3 regions of the Pseudaquabacterium inlustre genome follow, and region 3 is predicted to be linked to each of the others. Evidence: predicted binding sites of a transcription regulator. Region 3 holds the regulator's gene; each other region holds the start of a gene.
The links. The regulator sigma-54, encoded in region 3, starts transcription at its own class of promoters, with help from an activator protein. The targets are predictions, from matches to a motif close to TGGCANGNAANCTGCTTT.
Positions count from the first base shown of each region.

Region 1: nifB (nitrogenase cofactor biosynthesis protein NifB) is a predicted target of sigma-54. The motif match lies at 3,566-3,583, and genes of this name have one in related genera.
Region 2: glnA (type I glutamate--ammonia ligase) is a predicted target of sigma-54. The motif match lies at 3,044-3,061, and genes of this name have one in related genera.

Region 1 is NZ_JBBUTH010000010.1:29,047-35,078, forward strand. Features, by position in the region: gene AACH10_RS20495 (4Fe4S-binding leucine-rich repeat protein) at 1-516, opposite strand, end outside; gene AACH10_RS20500 (hypothetical protein) at 531-1,169, opposite strand; gene AACH10_RS20505 (HesB/IscA family protein) at 1,275-1,673, opposite strand; gene AACH10_RS20510 (4Fe-4S binding protein) at 1,719-1,913, opposite strand; gene nifB (nitrogenase cofactor biosynthesis protein NifB) at 1,952-3,529, opposite strand; gene AACH10_RS20520 (hypothetical protein) at 4,013-5,065, shown strand; gene AACH10_RS20525 (DUF6976 family protein) at 5,055-6,032, shown strand, end outside.
Region 2 is NZ_JBBUTH010000009.1:459,579-465,610, forward strand. Features, by position in the region: gene glnL (nitrogen regulation protein NR(II)) at 1-842, opposite strand, end outside; gene AACH10_RS19490 (hypothetical protein) at 848-1,399, opposite strand; gene glnA (type I glutamate--ammonia ligase) at 1,529-2,944, opposite strand; gene AACH10_RS19500 (competence/damage-inducible protein A) at 3,183-3,983, opposite strand; gene AACH10_RS19505 (EI24 domain-containing protein) at 4,005-4,940, opposite strand; gene AACH10_RS19510 (hypothetical protein) at 5,086-5,541, opposite strand; gene AACH10_RS19515 (LLM class flavin-dependent oxidoreductase) at 5,689-6,032, shown strand, end outside.
Region 3 is NZ_JBBUTH010000008.1:160,111-166,142, reverse strand. Features, by position in the region: gene AACH10_RS15325 (thiol:disulfide interchange protein DsbA/DsbL) at 1-202, shown strand, start outside; gene lptA (lipopolysaccharide transport periplasmic protein LptA) at 346-1,005, shown strand; gene lptB (LPS export ABC transporter ATP-binding protein) at 1,035-1,811, shown strand; gene AACH10_RS15310 (RNA polymerase factor sigma-54) at 1,828-3,369, shown strand; gene AACH10_RS15305 (THUMP domain-containing class I SAM-dependent RNA methyltransferase) at 3,366-4,853, shown strand; gene AACH10_RS15300 (MFS transporter) at 4,854-6,020, opposite strand.

The DNA of each region.
Region 1 (6,032 bases), on a different contig from region 3:
GCGGGCCACGATGCGGCGCACGTCGTAGTCGGCGTCGCGCATCATCGTGGGCAGCTCTTCATCGGGCAGGCGCTGGGCCACGCGGATGCGCACCTCGCGGTGCGGGTCGCTGCGCAGCCGTGCCAGCAGGCGCAGCGGCACGCGCAGGGCCAGTTGCAGGCGCACCGTCTCGTCGGGGTCGTCCAGCATGGCCGGCAGGCGGAACACATCGGCATGCCGCGCGGCGATGGCGCGCACCTCGAAGTACGGGTGCGTCAGGTGCGCGTCGGCCAGTGCCGGGTGGCTGCGGAAGAAGCGGTCGATGCGGCGCGCATAGGCGTCCTGCATGCAGCAGCGGCCGGGCTCGCAGCCACCGGCGGCACGCAACTCGGCATGCGTGCAGGCGGCGCAATCCAGCGGCGCGCCATCCCAGGCCTGGATCGGGATGTCGCCTTGCCCGGGCGCGGGCTGCAGGCCGGCGCTGCCTGCTGGCGCAGCCGCCGTGTGAGCGGTGGTGGGGGCCAGCAGAGGGCTCATGGCGTGGTCTTTCGTCAGGCGCTGGCGACCGCCGCCGGCGCCGCTGGCGTGACCGACGCGGTACGCGCCCAGGCGGCAGCGCCGAACACCGCGGCCGGCGCGGGCTGCTCGTCGATGTCTTCGCCGGCGGCGGCGGCCAGTGCGCGCAGGCGCACGGTCTCCAGCAGTGCGGCGCCCACGCAGTCGTCGGGATCGATGGCGCGCAGCTGGGCCAGTGCGTCACCGGCCTCGGCCAGGTCGTTCAGGCGCAGGCTCAGGTAGGCATAGCCCTTGAGCGTGAACAGGTAAAAGCGCGTGCGCGCATCGGTGCGCAGATCGGCCGCGGCCAGGCCCACCTGCGTGTGCAGCGGCTGGCGCGGCACCTCGCGCCACAGGGCCGGCAGGCCCAGCGAGCGCGCGCCCACCACCAGCGCGCGGCGCGCCACATCGCGCGCAGCGGCCAGGCGGTGGCCGTAGAAGTGGTGGCGGTAGAAGGCGATCAGCACCGCCGGGTGCTCGGGCGCCAGGTCCTGCGCCTTCATCAGCAGGGCCATGGCGCGCATCGGGTCGCTGCTGCGGTGCTGCCCGGCGGCCGCCAGCGCGGCTTCGGCCAGCGGCGGCAGGCCACCACCGAGCACGGCGGTGTCGAAGTCCAGGTCGGCGTTGACGTCCATGATGGCGTTGCTTGACGGTGAGCGAAGCGGCCTCAGGCCCGCCGGGCCGCCCCAAGGGCCTGAGCGCCCCCTCGGGGGGCAGGAGCGAAGCGACGTGGGGGCACGTCAAACCTTCGCGACGCGGCGGATCGAGTCGAGCGAGACGCTGGCCTGGGCCGGCGCGCTGGCGGCCGGGGCTTCGCCCGAGCTGCTGCAGCCGCAGGCGGCCTGGTTCGGGTTCACGAAGGTCAGGCCGCTCTTGGTGGGCGTGTCGGCAAAGTCGATCGTCACGCCGTCGAGCAGCAGTCGGCTTTCGGCCGGCAGGAACACGCGCAGACCGTTGACGGTGACATCGGCATCACCGTCGCGCGGTGCCGCCTCCACCGTGAACTCGCTCGAATAACCCGAGCAACCGCCCGGCGTCACCGTCAGCCGGAAGCCGCCGGCCGGGGTCTCGGAGAAACGCACCATGCGGCGCATGAACTTCTCGGCGGCGGCGGTGACGGTGAACTGGGGTTGCAGCATGTTTGTCTCGCGGGTTCGTTTGGTGGAGGCGCGCCTGAGCGGAGCTCAGGCCTTCTTGATGCAGTTGTCGACGGGGCAGACGGCGACACATTGGGGGGAATCGAACTGGCCTTCGCACTCGGTGCACTTGGCCGGATCGATGATGAAGGTGCCGCCCTTTTCACGGATGGCGACGTTGGGGCACTCGGGCTCGCAGGCCGAGCAGCCGGTGCACATGGAGGCGATGATCTTGAGGGCCATGGTGATCTCCGGTTAGGTGGTGGGGAGTGGGTCGGGGGTCAGGCGGCCGCTTCGGCGGTGCCGGTGTAGGCGCCCTGGCGGATGCTGGCGTCGCCGCGCGGCTGGTGCGTGATGGCGCCGCTGGCGATGCGCTGGCGGTAGTCGGTGAACCAGCTGAGCGCGGCCTTCTCGATGAACTCGTGCGCGTACTGGTCCACCGGCTCGATGCCGGCGGCCTTCAGTTCGTCACGCGGGCAGGCACCGATCTTGGACACCAGCACGGCGTGGCAGTCGTTGATGGCGTTGACGATGGACGGCAGTTGCTCGTCTTCGCCATAGCCGCCCTGGCAGTACAGGTCGACGCGGCGGTGGCCGACGAACAGCGCCTCGCCCTGGCTCACCTCGAAGATCTGGAACTCGGTGGCGTGGCCGAAGTGCTGGTTGACCTTGCCGTGGCCTTCGGTGGCCACCGCCACCAGCAGCTTCATATCAGGGTCGACACCGTCGTCCACCGCGGCGCTGGCCAGGGCCGCGCGCTTGGCATCCACCTGGGCCTGGCGCTCGGTTTCTACCGCGTTCTGGTAGTTGCGGCGCTTGTCCAGGTCGTACACCACTTCCATCTGCTCGATCTTGTCGAGCGTGAACTCTTCCGAGCGGTCCTCGCCCAGCAGGCCCACGGCATCGGCACGGCACTGGCGGCAGTGGCGCATCAGGTTGGCGCCACCCATGCACGCATCCTGCACGGCCTTCAGCTCCTGCGCGGTGGGGCCACGCTGGCCGTTCAGGCCGAAGTAGGTGCCATGCTCGGGCTCGGAGATGAGCGGCATGATGTTGTGCAGGAAGGCACCGCGCTTCTTCACCTCGCGGTTCACCTCGATCAGGTGCTCGTCGTTGATGCCGGGGATCAGCACCGAGTTGATCTTGGTGAGCACGCCGCGGGCGGTCAGCATCTCCAGGCCCTGCATCTGCTGCTCGTGCAGGATGCGGGCGGCCTCGTAGCCGGTGACGCGCTTGTGCTCCCAGAAGATCCACGGATAGATCTTCTCGCCCACCGCCGGGTCGACCATGTTGATGGTGATCGTGACGTGGTCGATGTTGTACTTGCAGATCTCGTCCACCAGGGCCGGCAGGGCCAGGCCGTTGGTCGACAGGCACAGCTTGATGTCGGGTGCCTGCTCCTGCAGCATCTTGAAGGTGTCGAAGGTCTTCTTCGGGTTGGCCAGGCTGTCGCCGGGGCCGGCGATGCCCAGCACGGTCATCTGCGGGATCTCGCTGGCGACCGCGACCACCTTCTTGACGGCCTGCTCGGGCGTGAGCTTCTGGCTCACCACGCCGGGTCGGCTCTCGTTGCTGCAGTCGTACTTGCGATTGCAGTAGTTGCACTGGATGTTGCACGCCGGGGCCACGGCCACGTGCATGCGGGCATAGTGGTGGTGCGCCTCTTCCGAGTAGCACGGGTGGTTCTTCACTTTGTCCCAGATTTCCTGGGGCATGTCGTCCGGGCCGGCGGAGGTGCCGCAACTGGCCTTGCCCTCGCCACCGGTGGTGCCGCAGCCTCCTCCGGTTTCGACGACGGTACTGACGGCTTGGTGGCCTTTGCGAAGGTCACCGATCGAAACGAAGGCAGTGTTGCTCATGGCACGGGCCTCGGGGGTGGGGTGTGATGCCCCGTCATTGCGAGACGCGTGCCAGCGAATCGCCAGGCAAAAGTTGTTCAGAATCAATGACTTGTCGGGCTGTCGCGGCTGTCGGTCCTGGTGTGTTTCACGACAAATTCGACAGCGCCGGGCCGTGGACTGCGGGCTGCGACCGTGCGTCCGGCCGGCCCCCCGCAGCCAGGGGGCGGGCCGCCCCGGGCAGGCGCAGCCGTTGCGCGCTGGGCCACGCTGGAGCAGTGTGGCGTGTGCCCGCAGCGCGTTCTGTGCGAGGCCTGGGCAATGCGTCGGCGGGCTGCGCCAGCGCGGGCCAGCGCGCCGGGCGCCCTGCGCCAGCGTGCAGCAGGCGGCGGGGTTAGCACGGGCTGGCCGGACGCGGTGCTGACACGCAGGATGCGCGGCCGCTGAACCACCAGGCGCCGCCGCTTCGCATGCAGGGCAGGCGTCCGCCGGAGACCTGACACCATGGCCACTGCCGACGCGCCGCTGCTGGCGCAATTGCTGGGCATCCGCCCTCCCTGGACCGTGCTGGCGGTGCTGCCGTCGGCCGATCTGCGCGTCGTCACCGTGCAGGTCGGCCGGCAGCGGCCTGCGCCGCGCTTCTGGGTGCGGCGCGAGCCGCCGCCTGCGTGGCGCCACCGCCGCTGGGAGCACCTGCCGCTGCTGGGCCAGCGCTGCCAGGTGCTGCTGTCGCTGGCGCCCGACGAGGCGGCGCCCGAGGCACCCTGGACGGGCGAGGAGGGCCAGCAGTTCAGCCGGGCGCTGTCGCGGCAGGTGATCGATCTGCTGCTGGCCGGCGCCACCATCGAGCAGCTGTGCGTGCTGCTGAAGCTGCCGGTGGCCGACCTGTGGCGCTTCAAGTTCCGGCTGGAGGGTGGCGGTGCGCCGGCGCCGGCAGCCCCGGCCCAGGCAGGGGTGGCCACCGCGGCATCGGCGACGCGGGTGCCGGTGGCCGCTGTGGCCGCGCCACCGGCGCCGCAGCCCAGGCCGGTCATGGCGGTGCCGGCCACGCCTGTGCCGGTGGCCACATCGCCGCTGTGGCGCGCACTGCTGCTGGGGCGCGTGGCGCTGGAGGTGCGGGCGCTGAGCCTGCGCCTGCTGCTGTCCAAGCTACAGCGCGAGGCAGCGCTGCACCAGGACGCCGACCTGCATGCCCAGGCCGCTGCCGACCTGCACCGCTACGTGCTGCGCAACCAGGCCACGCTGGGCCATGAACTGGCGCAGCTGCATGCACTGGCCCAGGGGGCGGATGGCGGCCTGGGCGATGCCGCCGCGCGCGGCGCGCTGCCGGCCGTGACCGATCCGTTGTGGATGGAGCTGCTGCAGGGCCAGCGTGCGCTGGAGGTGCGCGCGCTGGGGCTGAAGCTGCTGCTGTCCAAGCTGCGCAACCAGATCGACGTGATCCACGACGACGAGGTGCGCATGGTCAAGCTGGTGGAGCTTCACCGGTACTTCGAACGCAATCAAGCCATGCTGGGCCATGAGCTCGCACAGATCGGACGTTGGCATGCTCACTGACACCCTGCCTTTTCTGCCCGCCACTGTCGCGCCCGATGCGCCGGCGTGGGCCCCTCACGGCGCCAATGGTCTGGTGCAGTCTCTGATGGGTGTGGCCGAGGCGGCAGCGCTGGTGCGCAGCGGCCGGCCCTGCTGCATTGCCGGCGACGCGCAGGCCCTGCGCAGCCTGCCGCCCGGGCGCTGGATCGGCGGCAGCATCCCGTACTTCATGGCCGAGCAGGGCGGGCTGTGCAGCCGTGAGCAGGTGTTCGTCACCGAGCTGCCGCAGCTGCCGCCGGGTGCGGGCGACGGCGCCTGGGTGCAGCGCTACACGCGCGAGACGCTGTCGCGCGTGTGCACCGATGCGCCGGCGCATGGCTTCTCGCTCATCGTGCTGCCGGCCTTCTCGGCCGTGCACGAGGCCTTCGCGCAGGAGGCGCCTGACTACCCCGAGATGTACCAGCGCCCGCTGCTGGGCTGGGTGGCCGGCTTGCACCTGGACGACCTGGGCCAGGCCCTGCCGGGGGTGATGCACGGGCCCGACGGCCGCTGGCTGCACGACGAGGCGGTGGTGCTGCACGTGCCGGTGTCGCCGGCCCTGCAGGCCCACCTGGACATCGTCAACCCGTTCGAGCCGAGTTCCGGCCCCGGCATCGTGTTCGATGCGGGCGGCTTCAGCGCGGGCGATTGCCTGATCGACGGCCAGCCGGCCAACCTGCACGACTGGCTGCTGGCCGGCGGCGCCGACACGCGCCTGCCGCTGGTGGCCGACTACTGCGGTGCGATGGTCAACGTGAGCATCAAGGCGCTGGACGCCGCGGCCCACCGGGTGGACTTCTATGCGCCGGTGTTCCCCGGCGTGGTCTACCGCTGCGCGCGGCCGTTGCCCGACTACGTGGCTGCCTTCGAGCGCGCCCTGGCGCGGCAGCAACCCCCCGGCACACTGGTGATGAGCTGCAACTGCATCCTCAACTACCTGCATGGCGGG
Region 2 (6,032 bases), on a different contig from region 3:
GACACGCGCGTGCGCAGCACGATGCGGCCATCGCCCGCGGCGATGCGGTCGGCCAGCGCATGGGCGGCGTTGTGGGCGATGTTGAGCACGGCCTGGATCAGCTGCTCGCGGTCGCCGCGGAACTCGGGGATCGAGGTGTCGTAGTCGCGCTGCACCGACAGCCCGCGCGGAAACTCGGCCAGGATCAGCGAGCGCACGCGCTCGCAGACCTCGTGGATGTTGACGTCGCTCACCACGTGCGGACGGCGGTGCGGCGCCAGCAGCCGGTCGACCAGGGCCTGCAGGCGGTCGGCCTCGTGGATGATGACCTCGGTGTACTCCTTGAGCTCCTTGCTCTCGATGTCCATGGCCAGCAGCTGCGCCGCACCACGGATGCCACCCAGCGGGTTCTTGATCTCGTGGGCCAGGTTGCGGATCAGCTCCTTGTTGGCCTGCACCTGGCCGAGCGCCCGCTCCTCGCGGTCCTGCTTGGTTTGCTGCTCGATCTCCAGCATCTCCACCAGCACGCGCTCGCCGCCGTGGTGGTCGATCTGCGTGACGATCACATGCACCGGCAGCAGCTCGTGCGCGGCCACCGGCGCACGGCGCAGCGTGGCATCGAAGCGGCCGGTGGCGATCTCGTTGCGGGCCACCGAATCCACCGTCTCGCGCAGCTGACGCGGATCGACGAACCAGTCGAACAGGTTGCCGCGCATCAGCGTGCGGCGCGACAGGCCGGCGATGTCCTCGAACATCGCGTTGACGAACAGCATGCGGCCATCGGGCCGCACCACGGCCACCATGGTGGCCAGCAGGTCCAGCGCGTCAAAGCGCGCCAGGCCGGAGGAAGACGGGGAGCTCATCGCGCTCAGGGGGTGATCTTCGCCAGCTCGCGCTTGATGGCCGCCACGTCGCTTTCGCTGCGCGTGATGGCGGCCTTCAGCTCGGCCGTGCGATCCAGGTACTTCTGGTAGTTGCGTTCGTCGCCGCGCCGCTCAGGCTCGCCGTTGTTGTAGTCGCGCTTGAGCTGGGCCAGGCGCTCTTCTTCCTTGCGCAGTTCGGCCTCGAGGATGCGGCGGGCATCGCTGTCGCGCTGGCGCTGGGCCGCGGGGTCGACCTTGGCCTCCGAGGCCCGCGGCGCGTTGGCATTGGCGTTGCCGGCATTGCTGGCCGGGGCACGCGGCCGCCCGCCCTGCACGATGGTGATCGGCGCCCCGTCGATGGTGCGGCAGCCACGGGCGCGCGCCTCCTCGTCGGTGAGCATGTTGGTGAACTCGTCGGCGCCGCCGGTCTTGCCCGGGCAGCGGTACACCGGGCCGGGTTGGGCCTGGGCCAGGCTGGCGGTGGCCAGCCCCAGGGCCAGCCCCCAGGCCGGCAGGCGCAAGGCGCGGGAGCGGCGGTTCACAACGGCATCGGGCATCGGGATTCGGCCTGTCCTACGGCCCCGACCAGGGCCGGCTGCGGCATTGTCGGGCAGAAAAAAGGGCGGCCCCTGGCCGCCCTTGTGCGTGAGGCCGTGACCGCCGCGACGCGGCAGCCACGCGGGCCATCACAGCGAGTAGTACATGTCGTACTCGACCGGATGCACGGCCATGCGGAAGCGGGTCACTTCCTGCATCTTCAGGTCGATGTAGGAGTCGATCCAGGCATCGGTGAACACGCCACCCTTGGTCAGGAACGCACGGTCCTTGTCCAGGTACTCGAGGGCCTGGTCCAGGCTGTGGCAGACGGTCGGGACCAGCTTGTCCTCTTCCGGCGGCAGGTGGTACAGGTCCTTCGTGGCGGCTTCGCCCGGATGGATCTTGTTTTCCACGCCGTCCAGGCCGGCCATCAGCAGCGCGGCGAAGCACAGGTACGGGTTGGCCGAGGGATCCGGGAAGCGGGCTTCCACGCGACGGCCCTTCGGGTTGGCCACGTACGGGATGCGGATCGAGGCCGAGCGGTTCTTGGCCGAGTAGGCCAGCTTCACCGGGGCTTCGAAGCCGGGCACCAGGCGCTTGTAGCTGTTGGTGCCGGGGTTGGTGATGGCGTTCAGGGCACGGGCGTGCTTGATGATGCCGCCGATGTAGTACAGCGCGAAGTCGCTCAGACCGGCGTAGCCGTCACCGGCGAACAGGTTCTTGCCGTCCTTCCAGACCGACTGGTGCACGTGCATGCCCGAGCCGTTGTCGCCGACGATGGGCTTGGGCATGAAGGTCGCGGTCTTGCCGTAGGCATTGGCGACGTTCACGATGATGTACTTCTGCAACTGCACCCAGTCGGCGCGCTCGACCAGCGAGCTGAACTTGGTGCCGATTTCCATCTGGCCGGCGTTGGCCACTTCGTGGTGGTGCACTTCGACCGGGATGCCCATCTGCTCGAGCAGCAGGCACATTTCCGAGCGCATGTCCTGGCCGCTGTCGACCGGGGGCACCGGGAAATAGCCGCCCTTGACGGTGGGACGGTAGCCGCTGTTGCCGTGCTCGTACTCCTTGCTGGAGTTCCAGGCGGCTTCTTCGGACTCGATCTTGAAGAACGAGCCGGACATGTCATTGCCCCAGCGGATGCTGTCGAACACGAAGAACTCGGGCTCCGGACCGAAGTAGGCGACATCGCCCAGGCCCGACGAGCGCATGTAGGCTTCGGCGCGCTTGGCCAGCGAGCGCGGATCACGCTCGTAGGGCTTGCCGTCGGTGGGATCCACGACGTCGCAGGTCAGGATCAGGGTCGGCTCTTCGAAGAACGGGTCGATGTTGGCCGTGTTCGGGTCCGGCATCAGCAGCATGTCCGAGGCTTCGATGCCCTTCCAGCCAGCGATCGACGAGCCGTCGAAGGCGTGGCCCGACGTGAACTTGTCTTCGTCAAAGGCGGAAACGGGAACGGACACATGCTGTTCCTTGCCGCGGGTGTCGGTGAAACGGAAGTCGACGAACTTGACTTCGTTTTCCTTCACCATCGACATCACGTCGGCGACGGTCTTGGCCATCAAGAATCTCCTAGCGGGGCGCTGTGCAAACGATGGGATGGGTGTGGTTGTGGCCCGGCGTGTCGAGGGAAAACCCCCGCCGGCGAGGCGCACTGCAATGTAGCAGAAAGCGTGCCCGTGGCCGTCCGGCGGCGGCCGCCCGCCACGCCTGGGCGCACCAATGCATGGCACGCACCGGGGGCCGGTGCGCCCATCGAATGCACCATCTCGGTGCCGTTGTGTGATCTATTTTGGTGCGTCAGTGTCGCACCATTTCGGGGCCCAGTGTGGCGCCATAGCCTGCCAGGCCACCGCGCAGCGTCTCGAACGCTTCGTCCACCCGGTCGGCCGCACCCTTGACGCCCAGCTCGATGTGGCGGCCCCATTGCGGATGGTCGACGCTGGGCAGGCTGAACACCTTGATGCCGGCGTACTGCGCCTCCACCGCCTCCATCAGCGGCGTCAGCGTAGCCTCCATCGCACCCATCACGATCACCGAGCGCTCCACCTGGCGCATGCCGCCGTGCAGCGCGCGGTAGCGCTCGTCCAGCACCCAGGCCACCATCGGATGGGCCATCACCGGAAAGCCGGGGACGAAGTGCACGTCGCCCACCGAGAAGCCGGCGATCTTGTTGTACGGGTTCGGGATGATCTGCGCGCCCTCGGGGAACATGCCCATGTTCAGGCGGTGCAGGTTGTCGGGGCGCTCGGGCTCGTAGGGCAGGCCCTGCTCGGCGGCCACGTCGCGCATGCGCTCGCGGATCAGTTCGGCGGCCTCGGGGTGCAGGGCCAGCGGCCGGTCGAGCGCCGCGGCAGCGGCCTGGCGGGTGTGGTCGTCGGGCGTGGCCCCGATGCCGCCGCAGCTGAACACGATGTCGCCCGAGGCGAAGGCCTCGCGCAGCGTGGCGGTGATGCGTGCACGGTCGTCGCCCACGTAGCGTGCCCAGGCCAGTTGCAGGCCGCGCTCGCCCAGCAGTTCGATGACCTTGGCCAGGTGCTTGTCCTGGCGCTTGCCGGAGAGGATCTCGTCGCCGACGATGATGAGGCCGAAGCTGGGCATGGGTGCGGTGCGGGTTGGGGTTCAGGTGGCCGGCGGCGGCAGGGGCGGGGCCGGCGGGGCGGCAGGCGGCGCCGAGGATGCCACTGCCGGCTCGGCATCGATCACCATGGGGTCATCGGCGGCGTACATCGGCGTGTTGCCCACCGGCGAGGCCTCGGCATCGCGCACGTGGCGCAGGCCGGCCAGCGCGGCCAGCACATAGTGCGTGAACCACAGCGCCGAGAACGCGAACACCAGCGTGTACAGCCACACCGACAGCGCGATGACCAGCGGCGCGAAGATCAGCGTCATGGCCCCGGCGGCCCACAGCAGCGAGGGCGCCGCGCCCAGGTAGCCGGTGATCACGCCGATGCCCAGCAGCGGCAGCCGGTGCTCGCGCAGGATCTGGCGGCGCTCGTCGCGGCTGGCGTGATCGGCCAGCGCGTCGAAGCTCATCACACGGTAGGTCAGCCAGCCCCAGATCAGCGGCGGCAGCACCAGCACCAGCGGCGGGATGAACCACAGCGGCATGCTCAGGCCCATCACCAGCAGCGCCGCCAGCGTGCAGCCGACCGACCAGGCCAGGCTGGACAGCCAGCCGCCGCCGCGCTTGCGCTCCATGGCCGGAAAGCGCCGCCCGGCCACCAGCGTGACGATGGCCGGCCCCATCAGCAGCGCCACCAGCAGCACCGAGACGATGACGATCACCGGCGCCGACAGCAGCACCACGATCAACGGCGCCAGCACCGAGCGGAACGAGGCCCCGGCGATGGATTCCACCCACTTCAGCGCGGCATCCACCAATGACCACTGCTCGAGCGTGGCGCGCACGCCGGCCACCGCTGCCTCCCAGTACAGCCAGCCCAGGCCGAGGGCCAGCGCCACGCCGATGCCCAGCGGCAGCAGCGACAAGCCGATGACCTTGGGATGCAGGCAGTAGGCCGCCGCGCGCCAGAACGAATCAAGCAGGAGCTTCATGGCCGCGGCAGCATACACGCCGGGTGGGCGGCCAGCGCCAGCGCGCTGCGATGCAGCGCAGCCGCAGCCGACCGGCCGCACGGGGCGCCGGTGGGTGGCCGGTCACGGCTGGCCGGAGCCCCGCGCCGGCATCAGCGCACCGGCGTCAGCGCACCGGCAGCGCGCCCGGCCCCGCCCCGCCGCCGCGCAGCACGCAGCGCTGCTGCACGCAGGCCGCGCCGGGATCGGGCAGGTACTGGCAGTTGGACATCAGGCCGCTGGCCGCCGCGCGCTGGCGCTGCAGCGTGGCCAGTTCGGCACTCCAGGCCTTGAGCTTCTCGCCCCGCGCGGCCGTGCCGGACCAGACCAGGTACTGGGCCGGGCCGCCGCAGGCCTTCTCGCCGACGGCCAGCGTGTGGCACTGGCTGTCGCTGCTGCAGCGGGCCTCGCCGATCTCGCCGCGGATGCGCGCCAGCAGCGCGGCCTCGGCCGGGTCGGCCGCCGTGCCGGCCGAAGCCGGCGCTGGCGGCTGTGCCTGGCAGGCGGCCGCCATCAGCAGGCCGGTGGCCGCGGCCAGGGTGAACGACAACAGTCGGAAGCGGCGCAGGGGCATCGGTGTCATGGCATGCGGGGCCGCAGGCACTGGCTGCGCTCACCCCGATGGCGTCGGATCTTGCCGCAGGCCGGCGGTTCCCCGGTTGCTGCCGGGCAAAGAAACCCGTGCGACAGCGGGCTGGCGCAATCGCGGCATCATCGCCGCATGAGCTTTCTGCCCCCGCTGTCCGTCCTCGACCTGGCCCCCATTCCCGAAGGCGGCGATGCCGCCACCGCCCTCGCCCGCTCGGTGGCGCTGGCGCGGCAGGCCGAGGCCTGTGGCTACCAGCGCTACTGGCTGGCCGAGCACCACAACATGGACGGCGTGGCCTGCTCGGCCACCGCCGTGCTGGTGGGCCATGTGGCGGGTGCCACCCAGCGCATCCGCGTGGGCTCGGGCGGCGTGATGCTGCCCAACCATGCGCCGCTGACCGTGGCCGAAGCCTTCGGCACGCTGGCCACGCTGTACCCCGGCCGCATCGACCTGGGCCTGGGCCGCGCGCCGGGCACCGACATGGC
Region 3 (6,032 bases):
CAAGATCGTCGAGGCGATGAAGAGCTTCGGCGTGGCCACCAAGGTGCGCCTGGCGCGCCAGCTGGCCGAGGGCTATGGCATCGACGGCGTGCCCACGCTGGGCGTGCAGGGCCGCTGGCGCACCGCGCCGTCGATGGCCGGCAGCGAGGTTCGCGCACTGGCCGTCACCGACGCGCTGATCGCGATGGCGCGCAAGGCCTGATACATCCTCTGGAAAACCCTGGGTTTCTGACGCCGCGCTGACGGCGTCACCAAGGCCCACCGGATGCCACAGATTTGGCATCCGGGTATTCCGCAGCGAACGGCACTTGGGCCTAGAATGGTCTGCAAGTTTTGTGCCGTTCGATGCCCATCCTGCCCGCCCTCACCCCGTCCGCCGCCCGGCTGCTGCCCGGTGCCGCCCTGGCCTTGACGCTGGCGGTGGCCGGACCGGCGCTGGCCGAGCGCGCCGACCGCACCAAGCCGATGGCGCTGGAAAGCGATCAGCCCTGCGTGGTGAACCTGGCCAAGCAGATCAGCCAGTGCAGCGGCAACGTGGTGATCAGCCAGGGCACGCTGCTGTTGCGCGCCGACAAGCTGGAGGTGCGTGAGACGCCCGAAGGCTGGCAGGTGGTGCAGGCCAGCGGCACGGCCGACAAGCCGGCCCGCGTGAAGCAAAAGCGCGACGGCATCGACGAGAGCGTCGAGGGCCAGGCCCAGCGCATCGACTACGACAGCAAGACCGGCGTGATCCGCTTCGAAGGCGCGGCCGTGGTGCGGCGCCTGCGCGGCGCCACGCTGGCCGATGAGATCCAGGGCGCGCGCATCGTCTGGGACGGCCAGGCCGAGACCTTCAATGTGCAGGGCGGTGGGGCCACCACCGCCACCAACCCCGGCGGCCGCGTGCGCGCGGTGATCACGCCACGCCCCGGCACCGAGGCCGCCGCCGCGATGGCCGCCGAGGCCGCGTCCGCACCCGCGCAGGCCCCGCTGAAGAGCACGCCGGCCCTCGGGGAGCGGCGGTGACATCCGCCCAGGCGCCAGAGCGCGTGGCGATGGCGGCGCAGCCCCCGATCGGCCAGAGCCAAGGGCTCCAAGGGCTGACGGTCCAGGGGCTGCAAAAGAGCTACGGCTCGCGCCAGGTGGTCAAGGAAGTGCACCTGGCCGTGGGCGCCGGCGAGGTGGTGGGCCTGCTGGGCCCCAACGGCGCCGGCAAGACCACCACCTTCTACATGGTGGTGGGTCTGGTGCGTGCCGATGCCGGCGAGATCCGCATCGACGGCCAGGCCGTGCAAGGCAAGCCCATCCACCAGCGCGCGCGCATGGGCCTGAGCTACCTGCCGCAGGAAGCCTCGATCTTCCGCAAGCTCACGGTCGAGGAGAACGTGCGTGCGGTGCTCGAGCTGCAGGTGGGCGCCGACGGCCGGCCGCTGGCGGCCACCGAGATCCAGCAGCGCCTGGACGGCCTGCTGCACGACCTGAGCATCGAGAAGCTGCGCGACTCGCCGGCGCCGGCACTGTCGGGCGGCGAGCGTCGCCGTGTCGAGATCGCCCGCGCGCTGGCCACGCAGCCGCGCTTCATCCTGCTCGACGAGCCCTTCGCTGGCGTCGATCCGATCGCGGTGATCGAGATCCAGCGCATCATCGGCTTCCTGAAGCAGCGCGGCATCGGCGTGCTGATCACCGACCACAACGTGCGCGAGATGCTGGGCATCTGCGACCGCGCCTACATCATCAGCGAGGGGCGCGTGCTGGCCGAAGGCACGCCGTCCGAGATCGTCGAGAACGCCGACGTTCGCCGGGTGTACCTCGGCGAGCATTTCAAGATGTGATGACAGGCCCGAAGTCATGAAGCCTTCATTGCAGGTCCGCCTGTCGCAGCACCTGGCGCTGACGCCCCAGCTGCAGCAATCGATCCGCCTGCTGCAACTCTCCACGCTGGAGCTGCACCAGGAAATCGAGCAGATGCTCGAGGCCAATCCCTTCCTCGACGTGGAGGACGGCGGCGACGACTCGCTGGCCTATGGCCTGGAACGCGTGGCCGCCACGCCGGAGAGCGGTGCCGGCGCCGAGCGCGAGAAGGAGCGCCTGAGCGAGCGCGAGGACGCCGGCAGCGACGAGCCTGCCGGCGTGGACACCGCCGAGTTCGGCGCCACCGAGCGCGACGACTGGGAGAACGGCACCGAGCGTGACGACTTCGACGGCATCCGCGAGGCGCCCAGCAACAGCCCCTCGGGCAGCGGCGACGACGACTTCGAGCCGGTGGACGCGGCCAGCAGCGGCCCCACGCTGCAGGAGCACCTGCGCCGCCAGCTGCTGGGCATGCGCCTGTCGGACGAAGACGCGGCCACCGTGATGGTGCTGATCGAGAGCCTGGACGAGGACGGCTGGCTGGCCGACCCGCTGGCCGAGATCGCCGAGCGCGTGGCCGCCTCGCTGGACATCCCCGAAGACGACCTGGAGGCGCGCGAAGACCTGTTCGAGCGCCTGCGCTGCGGCCTGAAGTGGCTGCAGAGCCTGGAGCCCACCGGCGTGGGCGCCGCCAACCTGGGTGAGTGCCTGTGCCTGCAACTGCGCGAGAAGCCGGCCAGCCCGGCGCGCAAGCTGGCCATGCGCATTGCCGAGCAGCACCTCGAGCTGCTGGCGCGGCGCGACATGAAGAAGCTGACGCAGGCCACCGGCGCTGATGAAGCGCTGCTGCGCGAGGCCCAGGCGCTGATCCTGACCTGCGAGCCCAAGCCGGGCCGGCCGTTCACGCGCGCCGAGGCCAACATCATCGTGCCCGACGTCATCGTGCAGAAGGCCGGGCGCGGCTGGAAGGCCGTGCTCAACCCCGACGTGATGCCCAAGCTGAAGATCAACGACCTCTATGCGCAGGCCATCCGCGGCCAGCGCAACGGGGCCGCGGGTGGGCTGTCGTCGCGGCTGCAGGAGGCGCGCTGGTTCATGAAGAACATCCTGCAGCGCTTCGACACCATCCTGCGCGTCAGCCAGGCCATCGTCGAGCGGCAGAAGGGCTTCTTCACCCACGGCGAGATCGCGATGAAGCCGCTGGTGCTGCGCGAAATCGCCGACGAACTGGGCCTGCACGAGAGCACGATCTCGCGCGTGACCACGGCCAAGTACATGAACACGCCGTTCGGCACCTTCGAGCTGAAGTACTTCTTCGGCTCCAGCCTGAACACCGAGGCCGGCGGCAACGCCAGCTCCACCGCCGTGCGCGCGCTGATCAAGCAGCTGGTGGCCAACGAAGACCCGGCCAAGCCGCTGTCGGACAGCCAGCTGTCGGACATGCTGTCCGAGCAGGGCATCCAGGTGGCGCGGCGCACGGTGGCCAAGTACCGCGAGGCGCTGAAGATCGCGCCCGCCAACCTGCGCAAAGCCCTTTGACCAAGACCCCCCGTCCGCCGATCGGCGGCTACAAGACCCAGCGCCACACCGAGGCGCGTGGGCCCGGCCCGCGTTCCGGCGGCCCTGGCGGTCCGGCCATGCGCGGTCCCGGTGGCCCCGGCATGCCGGCCCGCGGCCCGGTGCGCCTGCCCGTCAAGGCCATCGCGCCGGTGGGCGACACGCCGGTGTCGCTGTTCCTGCCCTGTGCCGCTGGCGTCGAGCCGCTGCTGGCCGACGAGGTGGCGGCCCTGCTGGGCGTGGACCGCGCCGTGGTGCCGGCCGACCCCAGCCGCCGCCGCGTGGTGGAGCAGCGTGGCGGCGTGCAGGTGCTGGGCGATGCCCGCGTGGCGATGCAGCTGAACCTGCACAGCCGCCTGGCGCAGCGCGTGCTGTGGCCGCTGGCCTTCGGCCCCTACGAGAGCGAGCACGACCTGTACGACCTGGCGCGCCGCGTGCCGTGGGGCGACTGGATCACGCCCGAGCAGACCTTCCGCATCGACACCAGCGCCACGCGCAGTCCGCTGCAGAGCCTGAACTTCGCCACGCTGCGCGTGAAGGACGCGCTGTGCGATGTGCTGCGCGACGCCACCGGCAGCCGCCCCAGCGTCGACACCCGCCACCCCGATCTGCCGCTGGTGCTGCACCTGACGGCCGACACCGCGTCGCTGTATGCCGACACCTCGGGCGAGGCGCTGTTCAAGCGCGGCTGGCGCGACGAGCGCGATGGCGGCCTGAAGGGCGAGGCGCCACTGAAGGAAACCCTGGCCGCCGCGATGCTGGCCGCCGCCGGCTGGCAGGGCCGGCCCGAAGACGGTGCGCTGCTCGACCCCTGCTGCGGCGCCGGCACCATCGCCATCGAGGCCGCGCAGATCGCCTGTGGCATCGCGCCGGGGCTGAAGCGCCGCTTCGCCTTCGAGCGCATGCTGCCGTTCCGCACGCAACTGTCCGCCTGGGGCCAGCTGAAGGCCGAGGCGCAGGCGGCCGTGCACGCGCCGGCCGTGGCCATCCACGCCGGTGACGTGAGCTTCCGCATGACCGACTTCGCCGCGCGCAATGCCCAGCGCGCCGGCGTCGGCCATGCCATCGTCTTCAAGACCGCCGACGCGCTGCAGCGCCCGCCGCCGGCCGAGGCCGGCCTGCTGGTGTTCAACCCGCCGTACGGCGAGCGCATCGAGGCCAAGGGCTCGCGCGGCGAGCGCGGCGCCGAGCGCGCGGTGCGCGAGGGCTTCGCTGAAGGCCCTGCGGGTGCGCCCGAGGGCGAGAAGGACGCCGCCGGCGCCGCCTTCTTCAGCGGCCTGGCCGCGCACTGGAAGCGCGCCTATGCCGGCTGGACGGCCTGGGTGCTCAGCCCCGACATGAAGCTGCCGCAGGCCCTGCGCCTGAAGGAAGCCCGCCGCGTGCCGATGTGGAACGGTCCGATCGAGTGCCGGCTGTTCCGCTTCGACCTGATCGCCGGCTCGGCGCGGGCGCCGCGCGCCGAGTGATCAGCGCGCCGGCCGCACCTGGCGCAGCCACAGCAGCGCGGCCCCCATCAGCGCCAGCGGCAGCAGCGCGCCCAGGTTCATGGCCTGCCAGCCGCCGGTGGTGACCAGCGCGCCCGAGCTGAACGAGGTCAGCGTCATCGTCGTGTAGACGCAGAAGTCCAGCGCCGCCTGGGCGCGGGTCTTTTCCTCGGGGCGCCAGGCCTCGGTGGCCAGCGTGGTGCCGCCGATGTAGAGGAAGTTCCAGCCCAGGCCCAGCACCATCAGCGCGCCCAGGAAGTGCATGACGTCGTTGCCCGACAGCGCGAACGCCACGCAGCCCAGGTTCAGCAGCAGGCCCACGGCCATCACCGGCTCCACGCCGAAGCGCTGGATCAGCCGGCCGGTGACGAAGCTGGGCACGAACATCGCCAGCACATGCCACTCCAGCACCAGCGCGGCGGCCGAGAACGGGTGGCTGCACTGGGCCATGGCGATGGGCGTGGCGGCCATCAGCAGGTTCATCACGCCGTAGCCGATGCTGCAGGCCGCGGCGGCGATGATGAACAGCGGCTGGCGCACGATCTCGCCCAGCGGACGGCCCTGCACCGCACCACCGCCCTGGCCCGGCAGCGGCGGAAAGGGAATCAGGCTCATCACACCCAGGCTGGCCACGGCCACGCCGGCCAGCACCAGGTAGGCGCCGGCAAACGGTGCGCCGGCCAGCAGGTCACGGCTGTGCGTGGCCAGGTTGGGGCCCACCACGCCGCCCAGGATGCCGGCCGCCAGCACCCAGGAGATGGCCCGCTCCTTGGCCTGCGGCGGCACCAGCTCGATGGCGGCAAAGCGGTACAGCGCGCCGTTGGCGTTGTAGAAGCCGGCCAGCAGCGTGGCCGCGCACAGCAGCCAGAAGCTGGCGTGGGCCGCGGCCCAGGCGCACAACAGCGCGCTGACGATGGCCACCACCAGCCCCAGCTGGAAGCTGCGCTGGCGGCCCCAGCGGCGCTGCACCCGCGCCACGATGCCGGTGGCCAGCGCGCCGCCGGCCACATAGCCGGTGACCGGCAGTGTGGCCATCCAGCCGGCCGGCGCCAGCGCCAGGCCCACCAGGCCGTTGATGGCGATGAAGGTCACGTTGTTGACCATCAGCAGGCCCTGGCAGATCACCAGCAGCGCCAGGGGGCGGTTCATGGGCGGTGCGTC